2 linked regions of the Peribacillus sp. FSL E2-0218 genome follow. The protein of the gene in region 1 interacts with the protein of each later gene in a pairwise test. Links are inferred from orthologs where the notes say so. Each region holds a gene or a part of one and is shown on either strand. Other genes may lie near its edges. The genes, in order: ftsH and hflK.

What was found.
Region 2: the proteins of ftsH (region 1) and hflK interact in binary tests that used the Escherichia coli proteins (3 or more experiments, as listed by UniProt). The link is inferred for Peribacillus sp. FSL E2-0218 from one-to-one orthologs.

Annotation. Positions count from the first base shown.
Region 1 is NZ_CP150304.1:80,526-84,448, forward strand. The notes cover bases 549-3,499. They hold ftsH (ATP-dependent zinc metalloprotease FtsH), read left to right. Parts: upstream 549-969; coding sequence 970-3,030; downstream 3,031-3,499. Other genes in these bases: hpt (hypoxanthine phosphoribosyltransferase), read left to right, coding at 549-852; MHI53_RS00425 (type III pantothenate kinase), read left to right, coding at 3,201-3,499. In the rest of the region: tRNA lysidine(34) synthetase TilS, read left to right, coding at 1-280; more of hpt, read left to right, coding at 313-548; more of MHI53_RS00425, read left to right, coding at 3,500-3,923. UniProt on the Escherichia coli protein: Acts as a processive, ATP-dependent zinc metallopeptidase for both cytoplasmic and membrane proteins. Plays a role in the quality control of integral membrane proteins.
Region 2 is NZ_CP150304.1:3,637,292-3,644,802, reverse strand. Bases 1,024-3,874 are described here. They hold hflK (FtsH protease activity modulator HflK), read left to right. Parts: upstream 1,024-1,858; coding sequence 1,859-2,890; downstream 2,891-3,874. Other genes in these bases: MHI53_RS17530 (protease modulator HflC), read left to right, coding at 2,887-3,819; MHI53_RS17540 (ATP-binding protein), read left to right, coding at 1,024-1,608. Outside these bases: more of MHI53_RS17540, read left to right, coding at 1-1,023; polA (DNA polymerase I), read left to right, coding at 3,948-6,572; mutM (DNA-formamidopyrimidine glycosylase), read left to right, coding at 6,592-7,422; sporulation membrane protein YtaF, read left to right, coding at 7,501-7,511.

The sequences.
Region 1 (3,923 bases):
TTCTTTTATACTTCCCGAATCCGCTGTTCGGCTTCCGCTTACCGTCCGAACAAGGAAGGAAGGCGAACGGATGGCAGTCAAGGGATTGGGCGGCACTAAAAAGTTGAAGGATATTTTCATTAATGAAAAAATCCCGATGCAGGAAAGAAATGTGTGGCCGGTCATCATCGATCAAGCGGGGAAGGCCATCTGGCTGCCCGGTTTAAAGAAATCGGATGTTGAGCCGGAAATGTTTTCTGATGAAACATCTTTAATCTACTTAGAATATAAAAAAGCTTAATTCTTCATGGGGGGCAATCAATTACAATGACCATGCAAAACGACATTGAAAAAGTGTTAATCACAGAGGAAGAACTTCAAACGAAAATCAAGGAACTGGGTGCACAGCTAGAAGCTGATTACCAAGGCAAGTTCCCGTTGGCCATCGGGGTGTTGAAAGGCGCGATGCCATTTATGTCTGACTTGCTGAAGCGTGTTGATACACATCTTGAAATGGATTTCATGGATGTTTCAAGCTATGGTAACTCAACTGTATCTTCCGGTGAAGTGAAAATCATCAAGGATCTAGATACATCAGTGGAAGGCCGTGACATCTTAATCATCGAAGATATTATCGACAGCGGTTTAACACTTAGCTATCTTGCGGAACTGTTCCGCTATAGAAAAGCAAAATCGATTAAAATCGTCACCTTATTGGATAAACCGACAGGCCGGAAAGCGGATATCACTCCCGATTATGCCGGATTTATCGTTCCTGATGCATTCGTTGTCGGATACGGTCTGGATTTTGCCGAAAAATATCGCAATCTCCCGTATATTGGCATATTGAAGCCTGAAATTTACTCGAATTGATCGTACCTGTTTGAAAGAAAAGACCAGATTAAAACAGCGGTGTTAAATTATTGTAATTCTTTAATTTTGTATGATAGTATTTACTATAGTTTGTTTACCCGTGGGAGGAGGTAAGGGATGAATCGGATCTTCCGTAATACGATATTTTATTTACTGATCTTTTTGGTCATCATTGGGATTGTAAGCATCTTTAATAATAACAATGAACCAAACGTAAAAATGACCCAAGATGAATTCTATAAGCATTTGGAGAGTGGGGACGTTACATCACTTACGATGCAGCCCGAAAGCAGTGTCTTTGAAATCACTGGTAAGCTCAAAGGTTATGATGATAACAAGAACTTCGTGACTTACGTGCCATTCAGTGAATATTCGCAAAGCCGGATCAATGACGCTGCAAACAAGCTGGATAAAGACATCATCACTGTCGAGCCTCCAGAAAAGACAAGTGGCTGGGTGACATTTTTCACTTCCATCATTCCATTTGTAATCATTTTTATCCTCTTCTTCTTTTTACTTAACCAAGCTCAAGGCGGCGGTGGCGGCCGTGTCATGAATTTCGGGAAAAGTAAGGCGAAATTGTATAATGATGATAAGAAAAAGGTACGCTTCAATGATGTTGCCGGAGCGGACGAAGAAAAGCAGGAACTTGTCGAGGTCGTCGAATTCTTGAAAGACCCTCGCAAATTCGCCGAGCTAGGAGCCCGCATTCCTAAAGGGGTACTATTAGTGGGGCCTCCTGGTACAGGTAAAACATTACTTGCACGGGCAGTGGCCGGTGAAGCAGGAACTCCTTTCTTCTCGATCAGCGGTTCAGATTTCGTTGAGATGTTCGTGGGTGTCGGTGCATCCCGTGTTCGTGATTTATTTGAGAATGCTAAGAAAAATGCACCATGTATCATCTTCATCGATGAAATTGATGCAGTCGGACGTCAGCGTGGCGCAGGCCTTGGTGGCGGACATGATGAACGTGAACAAACGCTGAACCAATTGCTCGTTGAAATGGATGGATTCGGCGGCAATGAGGGCATCATCATCATAGCTGCGACTAACCGTGCTGATGTATTGGATCCGGCATTATTGCGTCCAGGTCGTTTTGACCGTCAAATTACGGTTGGCCGCCCGGATGTCAAAGGCCGTGAAGAAGTGCTGAAGGTGCATGCTCGCAATAAACCTTTGGCGGAAACCGTCGATTTGAAGGCGATTGCCCAGCGTACACCAGGATTTTCTGGTGCCGATCTTGAAAACTTGCTTAATGAAGCGGCACTTGTGGCTGCCCGTCAAGATAAGAAGAAGATTGACATGTCGGATCTGGATGAAGCTTCGGATCGCGTCATTGCCGGACCTGCCAAGAAAAACCGTGTCATTTCCAAGAAGGAACGGAATATTGTAGCATGGCATGAAGCGGGCCATACCATCATCGGTCTGGTTCTGGATGATGCCGAAGTCGTTCATAAGGTTACGATTGTCCCTCGTGGTCAAGCTGGCGGTTATGCAGTGATGCTTCCAAAAGAAGATCGTTTCTTCATGACGGAGCCGGAATTGAAAGATAAAATCGTCGGACTGTTGGGTGGACGTGTATCCGAGGAAGTAACATTCGGAGAAGTGAGTACTGGGGCGCATAATGACTTCCAACGTGCAACGGGCATAGCTCGCAGCATGGTCATGGAATATGGCATGAGCAAACTTGGACCGCTTCAGTTCGGTAACTCCCAAGGTCAGGTTTTCCTAGGCCGCGATTTCAATAATGATCAAAATTATTCAGATGCCATAGCCTATGAAATCGATCTTGAAATTCAACGCATCATCAGGGAAGCGTACGAAAGATGTAAGAAAATCCTTACTGAAAATCGTGAAAAACTTGATTTGGTTGCTAAAACCTTGCTTGAAGTGGAAACACTCGATGCAGAACAAATCAGAAGTTTATTCCACAATGGAAAATTGCCAGACCGGGATTATACCGCTCTGAATGGCAATTTGACCACTGATGAGAATGTCAAGGTGAACATCAATACGAAAAAGGAAGAAAAAGAGGCCCTTTTGGATCCATTGGATAAAAGGGGACCTGAGGACCTTGAAATAACGGAGGAAGGGCTTAATACACCTCCGATTAATGAAGGGGCCCCTCAAGATAAGCCGCTTTCCTTCCCTAACGAAGATGACAATAAAAAGTCTTAATTCGACTAACAGAAAAGGGTATTTCCGCCTCGGAAATACCCTTTTCTTAACCGTTAAAACGTAAAGGATCGGGTCTGGAGTTTTATTGGCTTTCGAAAAGTGTGACTAATAGCGTATGAAAAACCAGTGTGGTATGATGTTGGAGAATAATTTACCGGAGTGATGAAACGATGATTTTTGTATTGGATGTTGGAAATACGAATATAGTATTAGGCGTATACGATGAAGATATTTTAAAATATCATTGGCGAATCGAGACTAGCCGCCATAAGACGGAAGATGAATATGGAATGGTCATAAAGTCTTTGCTGCAGCATGAAGGCCTTTCGTTTGACCAATTTGACGGAATCATAATCTCTTCGGTAGTTCCGCCAATCATGTTTGCGCTGGAACGCATGTGCAAGAAGTACTTTGGCATAAAACCGCTAATAGTGGGACCGGGAATCAAAACTGGATTGAATATTAAATATGAAAATCCCCGTGAAGTGGGTGCAGACCGGATCGTGAATGCCGTTGCAGGCATACAGGAGTATGGAAGTCCTCTCATCATCGTGGATTTTGGCACGGCAACAACATATTGCTATATAAATGAGGATAAACAATACATGGGCGGAGCCATCGCCCCTGGCATTAACATATCTACAGAGGCGCTTTATTCAAAAGCTGCCAAGCTTCCGAGGATAGAAATCAGCCGGCCAGACGGCATCATTGGGAAGAATACCGTATCGGCCATGCAGGCTGGGATATTATATGGATATGTTGGACAGGTCGAAGGAATCGTCAACCGAATAAAGGAGCAAAGTAATCTTGAACCGACAGTAATCGCTACGGGCGGATTGGCGACCTTGATTGCCAATGAGTCTACCGTGATTGATGTCGTTGAACCATTTTTG
Region 2 (7,511 bases), 3.6 Mb from region 1 along the record:
GGGGGGATCGACTCCTTTTTGGAAAAAGGGAAAACGGCAAAGCTGACGCCCCTCCTGGATTCGAACTTAACCATTCTCTCAACGAACGGGGAGATATTATACGATTCGACTTCATCCAATGAGATACTCAAGAACCACGCAAATGTCCTTCGTGAAATTACGTTGGAAAAAGGGCGTAAGCATGGGGAAGGGTATGAAGTGGTTGAAGGGGACTCGGACCTTCATTATTATTGGAAGACGATTGAAAAGGATGGCAAGATTGAAGGTTTTGTCGTACATAGCAACGAAATCGAAGCCATTCATCAGGTGAATAAGCAAATGTGGCAAATTTTGATCATTTGTTTAGGTGTGGCCTTGATCATCATTCTCATGCTTGCCAGTAAAATCACTTCTTATTATACCCGGCCGATCGAGGAAGCGACGATGGCAGCCATTGAATTGGCCAAAGGGAATTATGGGACTCGGACATTGGAACGGCATTCGGATGAAACGGGGATGCTGACGACGTCCTTGAACATATTGGCAAGGAACCTGCAAGAAACCGAGATAGCGAGGGAAATGAATCAGGATCGCTTGGAAACGCTTGTTGAAAATATCGGAAGCGGCGTCCTGCTTATAGACAGTAAGGGCTATACCACCGTAATCAACCGAGAATTCAAAAAAAGCTTCCGTGTGGATGCCGCTACGTTTTTGTTTCAGGAATATTATTCGGTCATTAAAGATCAGGAAGTCATCTCGATCATCGAAGAGATTTTCCGAACCGAAAAAACGATAAAACGCCAGGTGAAGATACCGCTTGCCATCGAGCGCAAGCACTTTGAAATATATGGGGCGCCTATCATCGGGAATCATGACGAATGGAAGGGGATCCTGCTCATTTTCCATGATATCACCGAATTGAAGCGGCTCGAGCAAATGCGCAAGGATTTCGTCGCCAACGTTTCCCATGAATTGAGGACTCCGATCACTTCCATCAAAGGCTTTTCGGAAACCTTATTGGATGGGGCCCTAAAAGACGAAAAAACCTTGAAGCACTTTTTATCGATCATCTTGAAAGAAAGCGACCGGCTGCAGGAACTCATTCAGGAGCTTTTGAATTTATCCAAGATGGAGCAGCAGGAATTCGTTCTGAAAGCAGGCGTCGTTGACATGACGAAAGTCCTTGGTGAAATACAGGAGATGCTTATAGGAAAGCTGAAGCAAAAAGAAGTAATGCTTCAGATCAATTCATCACAGAACCCGGTATTCGTTGAAGGGGAATCGGACAGGATCAAACAGGTGTTCATTAATTTGATAACGAATGCACTGACCTACACGCCAAATGGCGGAAGGGTATCCGTCAATGTCATTGAACATGAACAGACTGTGGACATCACCGTTCAAGATAATGGAATCGGAATCGACGAAAAGGAATTGCCGAGGATTTTTGAACGGTTTTACCGCATTGATAAGGCGAGGAGCCGTGATTCGGGCGGAACGGGAATTGGGCTGGCGATCGTCAAGCATATCATTGAAGTCCATAAAGGGAAAATCAAAGTGGAAAGCACACCTGGCGCGGGAACGACATTTACGGTTACGCTAAATAAAAGCTTAAAAGGAAAAATGTAATTCGCGGTAATTTACATAGCGTTTACAATTCCTTAAAATGGACTTCATAATGGCGGGGTACAATGATTGTACAACCCCTCATCCAAGGAGTTAAGCACGGACAGAGACAAAGCGTCTCTGTCTTTTATTTTGGGCATTTGCGACTGGAGTTATCTCACGGCAATTTAATTAGGCAAATATTTCATTTTCATGAAACTTTAGACCCTTCTTTGCGTAAATAAGATATAACGGCAAAGAAGGGGTGATACCTATCATTAGCTTAAAAAGGATCTATACGATCACAGGACTTGTTTTTCTTATTATAATTTTGGGGGTTGTTGCGATAACGACCTGGTACACGGTTGATGAGTCCGATCAAGCTGTCATCATGACGTTCGGTAAGGTGGAGGAGACGATCACGGAACCAGGTCTTCACGTTAAACTGCCTTGGCCGATCCAATCGGTTGAGAAGCTATCGAAAGAAACATTCAGCCTTAAGTTCGGATATAAGGAAGAGGACGGAGAAGTGAAGGACTACCCGAGTGAGACGAAAATGATTACGGGTGATGAAAACATCGTGCTGGCCGACCTGGTTGTTCAGTGGAAAATCACCGACCCTCCAAAATATCTATACAATGCAGATGATCCGGAAAAAATATTGTATGACACCACTTCCGCTGCATTAAGGAGCATCATCGGCAGCACGAAAATCGATGATGCACTCACTTCCGGGAAAGCGAAAATCGAAGCGGATGTACGGGAATTATTGACCCAGCTAATGGAGAAGTATGATGTTGGGATTTCCATTTCAGCAGTTAAGCTCCAGGATGTGGAGTTACCGAATGAAGAAGTGCGGAAAGCGTTTACGAATGTGACGGATGCCCGTGAAACGGCCAATACGAAAAGAAACGAAGCCGATAAATATGAAAATAAACGGATGAATGAAGCGGTAGGGGAAAAAGACGCCATCCTTTCGCAGGCCAATGGGGATAAAGCTGCCCGTACCGAGGCCGCTCGCGGGGATGTGGCGGTTTTTGAAAAACTATATAGTGAGTATAAAGGCAATAAGGGAATTACGAAGGACCGTCTTATTATTGAGACCCTAGAGGGAGTATTGCCGAATGCCGAGATTTATATCATGAATGATGATGGAAATACGATGAAATATTTACCGCTTCGTTCCCTTGAAAAAGAGGAAACGAAAAAAGCGCCGGCTCCTGAAGAGGATGCTGCCGATATGGAAGCGAAGAAGGAGAATCCATCGGAGGAAAAAGCGACAGCGGAAGGGGGCGCACAACGATGAGCGGGAAAATAATCGATTTCACTGAGCTGAAAAAAGGCGATTTTCATTGGAGGGGCTATTTCAGGATCGGCATCTTCCTCATTATCTTCATCGTCCTGCTGCTGATCGTCTTCACCAATGTCTATATCGTCAAAGAAGGGGAATATAAAGTCGTCCGTCAATTCGGTGAGGTTGTTAGGATCGATAAGACCCCGGGATTAAAGGCGAAAGTGCCATTCATCCAAAGTGTCATGACCTTGCCGAAGTACCAAATGAGTTCGGATGTATCCGAGGCGGAAATCAATACGAAAGATAAAAAACGGATGCTGATCGATAACTATGCAGTTTGGAGAATCGAAGACCCGAAGAAGCTGATTACAAATGCAAGGACGTTTGAAAATGCGGAAACGAAAATGGAGGAGTTCATCTATTCAGCCGTTCGTTCAGAGCTGGGCCAATTGAATTATGATGAAATCATCAATGATGAGAAGTCGTCCAGAGGAAGTTTAAATGACCGCATAACGGAAAAGGTCAACGAGCTGCTCCAAAATGACAATTATGGCATCAGCTTGACGGATGTCCGGATAAAAAGGACGGATTTGCCTGCTGAAAATGAAGCGTCCGTTTTCAAGAGAATGATTTCCGAACGTGAATCGAAAGCGCAAGAGTACCTTTCCAAAGGTGACGCGACGAAGAACCGGATCGTTGCGGATACGGATCGGAAGGTGAAGGAGTTGCTCTCGACTGCGGAGGCGAATGCCGAAGTGATCAGGGCAGAAGGAGAAGGGGAAGCAGCGAAAATCTATAATAAATCATTTTCCAAGGATCCGGAATTCTATAAACTATACCGGACTCTTGAATCCTACAAAAAGACGATTGGCGATCAAACGGTCATCGTTCTCCCCTCGGATTCCCCCTATGCAAGCTTGTTAATGGGAAATACAAAATAACCGCATAGCCGTCATTTTTCTTTCCGCTTCTACTCATGGTAGAATAGAGGGAGAAAATGAACGGCTTTTTTTGCGATATAAATAGAAGCTGAAAATACATAAACCTGTTGGTCTGGAGGTAGACGGATATGGATAAAAAATTAGTACTCATAGATGGAAACAGCATTGCTTACCGTGCATTTTTTGCGCTTCCGCTCCTGAATAATGATAAAGGGGTGCATACGAATTCCGTTTACGGATTCACGATGATGCTCAACCGCATACTCGCAGAGGAAAAACCAACGCACATACTGGTAGCCTTTGATGCGGGCAAGACGACATTCAGACATGCGACATTCAAGGAATATAAGGGCGGACGCCAAAAAACGCCCCCGGAATTGTCCGAGCAATTCCCCTTCATTCGCGAGCTGCTCGATTGTTTTCAAATAAAAAGGTATGAGCTGGAGAATTATGAGGCAGATGATATCATCGGTACACTGTCGTTACAAGCAGAAAAAGACGGCTTCGAGGTCAAGGTCATTTCCGGTGATAAGGATTTGACGCAACTATCCTCCCCTAGTACGACGGTTTCGATCACGAAAAAGGGAATTACTGAAATCGAGGAATATACACCAAAGCATATACACGAAAAATACGGACTATCCCCATTGCAGATCATAGATTTAAAGGGGCTGATGGGAGACGCTTCCGACAATATCCCCGGGATACCGGGCGTTGGCGAGAAAACCGCACTTAAGCTCTTGCATCAATTTGAAACGGTAGAAAACCTTCTTCAGTCGATTGAAGAGGTAAGCGGACAAAAATTGAAAGAGAAGATAGAAGAACATAAAGATCTGGCCCTTTTAAGCAAGGAGCTTGCCACGATAACGAGGGAAGCGCCGATTGAAGTTTCCCTGAACGAGACCGAGTACAGCGGGATCGATCAGGATCGGGTCATTTCATTTTATAAAGAGCTGGGCTTTTCGACCTTGCTCGATAAATTGGATGTTGCGGAAACTGTCCCGCTTGAGCAGGAAAAGATCGAGGTCAAGACGGCGGAAATGACGGAAGGCATGTATGCGGATGAAAGTGCTCTATATGTGGAAATTCTAGAGGATAATTATCATCGTGCCGACATCATCGGGATTGCCATCAGTAATGAGCTTGGTCATTTCTATTTCCATGGTGATAGTGCTTTGAACTCCGCGGCATTCAAATCCTGGGCCGAGGATGGAACGAAAAAGAAAACGGTTTTCGATGCGAAACGAACTGTCGTGGCACTCCGCCATCGGGGAGTCGAAATAAAGGGCATCGATTTTGATGTATTTTTGGCCTCTTACATCCTGGATCCTGCGGAGTCAGTGGATGAAGTGGCGGAAATCACGAAAACCCAAGGCGCGATCCGTCTTGAAACCGATGACGTGTTCTATGGAAAAGGCGCAAAACGCATGATTCCTGGTGAAGCTGAATTAAGCGAGCATATTGCCAGAAAATCGAAGGCGATCCTTTCTTTGAAAGGACCGATGATTGATAGGCTTCATGATTTTGAGCAATTTCATTTATTGACGGACCTTGAGCTGCCATTATCGATCATCCTGGCAAACATGGAATGGCAAGGCATAAAGGTGGATATTGGCCGTCTGAAAAATATGGGGCAGGAATTGGCTGGACGCTTAAGAACGATCGAAGCGAGGATTTTTGATTTGGCTGGCGAAGCTTTCAATATCAATTCACCTAAACAGCTTGGAGCCATCCTTTTTGAAAAATTGGAGCTCCCGGTCATGAAGAAAACGAAAACAGGCTACTCCACTTCCGCTGATGTGCTGGAAAAACTGGAGAGCAAGCATGATATCGTGAAGGAAATATTGCTGTACCGCCAGCTTGGGAAGCTTCAATCCACATATATCGAAGGCTTGCTTAAAGTGGTCAATGGCAAATCGGATAAGGTGCACACCCGTTTCAACCAAGCCTTGACCCAGACAGGCCGCTTAAGCTCGACAGATCCCAACCTGCAAAATATCCCGATCAGGCTGGAAGAAGGCAGGAAAATCAGGCAGGCCTTCATTCCTTCCGAGAAGGATTGGATCATTTTCGCGGCTGACTATTCGCAAATCGAATTACGCGTGCTGGCACACATCGCCAATGACAGCGGACTTGTGGAAGCATTCCAGGCTGGGATGGACATCCATACAAGAACGGCGATGGATGTCTTCCATGTATCGGCGGAGGAAGTCACATCGAACATGAGACGCCAAGCCAAAGCGGTCAACTTCGGAATTGTTTATGGAATAAGCGATTACGGGTTATCACAAAGCCTGGGCATTACGAGAAAAGAAGCTGGGGAGTTCATCGAGAAGTATTTAAGAAGCTTTCCAGGTGTACAGGAATATATGGAAGAAAGCATCCATGAAGCCCGCCAAAAAGGATATAGCACCACCCTCATGCAAAGAAGGCGCTATATACCGGAGATTACGAGCAGGAACTTCAACATCAGGAGCTTTGCGGAACGTACGGCGATGAACACGCCGATCCAGGGAAGTGCCGCGGATATCATCAAGCTTGCGATGATCAACATGAACAAGCGCCTGATCAAGGAGGGGCTCAAGACGAGGATGCTCTTACAGGTGCATGATGAATTGATTTTTGAAGCTCCGCCGGAGGAGCTCGAAATCCTGAAGGTGATCGTTCCAGAGGAAATGGAAAATGCCATCGGATTGAACGTGCCTCTTAAAGTGGATTATGCCTTCGGGCCAACATGGTTTGATGCCAAATAAGAAAAGATAGGTGATAGTAATGCCAGAACTTCCAGAAGTGGAAACAGTCAGAAGAACGTTAGAGCAGCTTGTCCTTGGAAAAGAAATCAAGGAAGTCTCCGTCTTCTGGCCAAAAATCATTAAAGCACCCGAGCCGATCGAACAGTTTCAGCATGCCTTAAAGGGACAGACGATTCATCAAATCGGCAGGCGGGGCAAATTCCTGATTTTCACCTTGGATGAATATTCGATGGTTTCGCATTTAAGGATGGAAGGCAAATACGGGGTGCATCAAAAGGAAGAACCTTATGATAAGCATACACATGTGATTTTCACGTTCACCGACGACAGTGAGCTTCGCTACCGCGATGTTCGTAAATTCGGCACGATGCACCTGTTTGCCAAAGGCGAGGAATTGGAGCGGTTGCCTTTGCTGCATTTGGGGCCTGAACCGTTATCCGAGGATTTCACCGTCGAGGGACTTCGGGCTAAATTGGCCAGGACGAACAGGAAAATCAAGCCTGTGCTCCTTGACCAAACGGTTGTCGTGGGAATCGGGAATATATATGTGGACGAGTCGTTATTCCGTTCCGGCATCCATCCGGAGAGGATAGCCTCCTCACTCTCCTTGGAAGAAATCGAAAAACTGCATGCTGAAATCATTGCCACACTTGGTGAAGCTGTCGAAAAGGGAGGAAGCACGATTCGTTCATATGTCAATTCCCAAGGGCAAATCGGCATGTTTCAGTTGGAATTGAATGTCTACGGGCGAAAGGGCGAGGACTGCAAAACATGCGGCACACCGCTTGAAAAGCTGGTTGTAGCAGGGCGCGGCACACATATTTGCCCACGATGCCAGCCGTTAATTTAGCTCATGCATTTCACACACATCGGATGGGCTCCTTCCATATACTAGGGTAGCAACGAGTAAGGAAGGAGTAATATTCCGATGTGGCTACA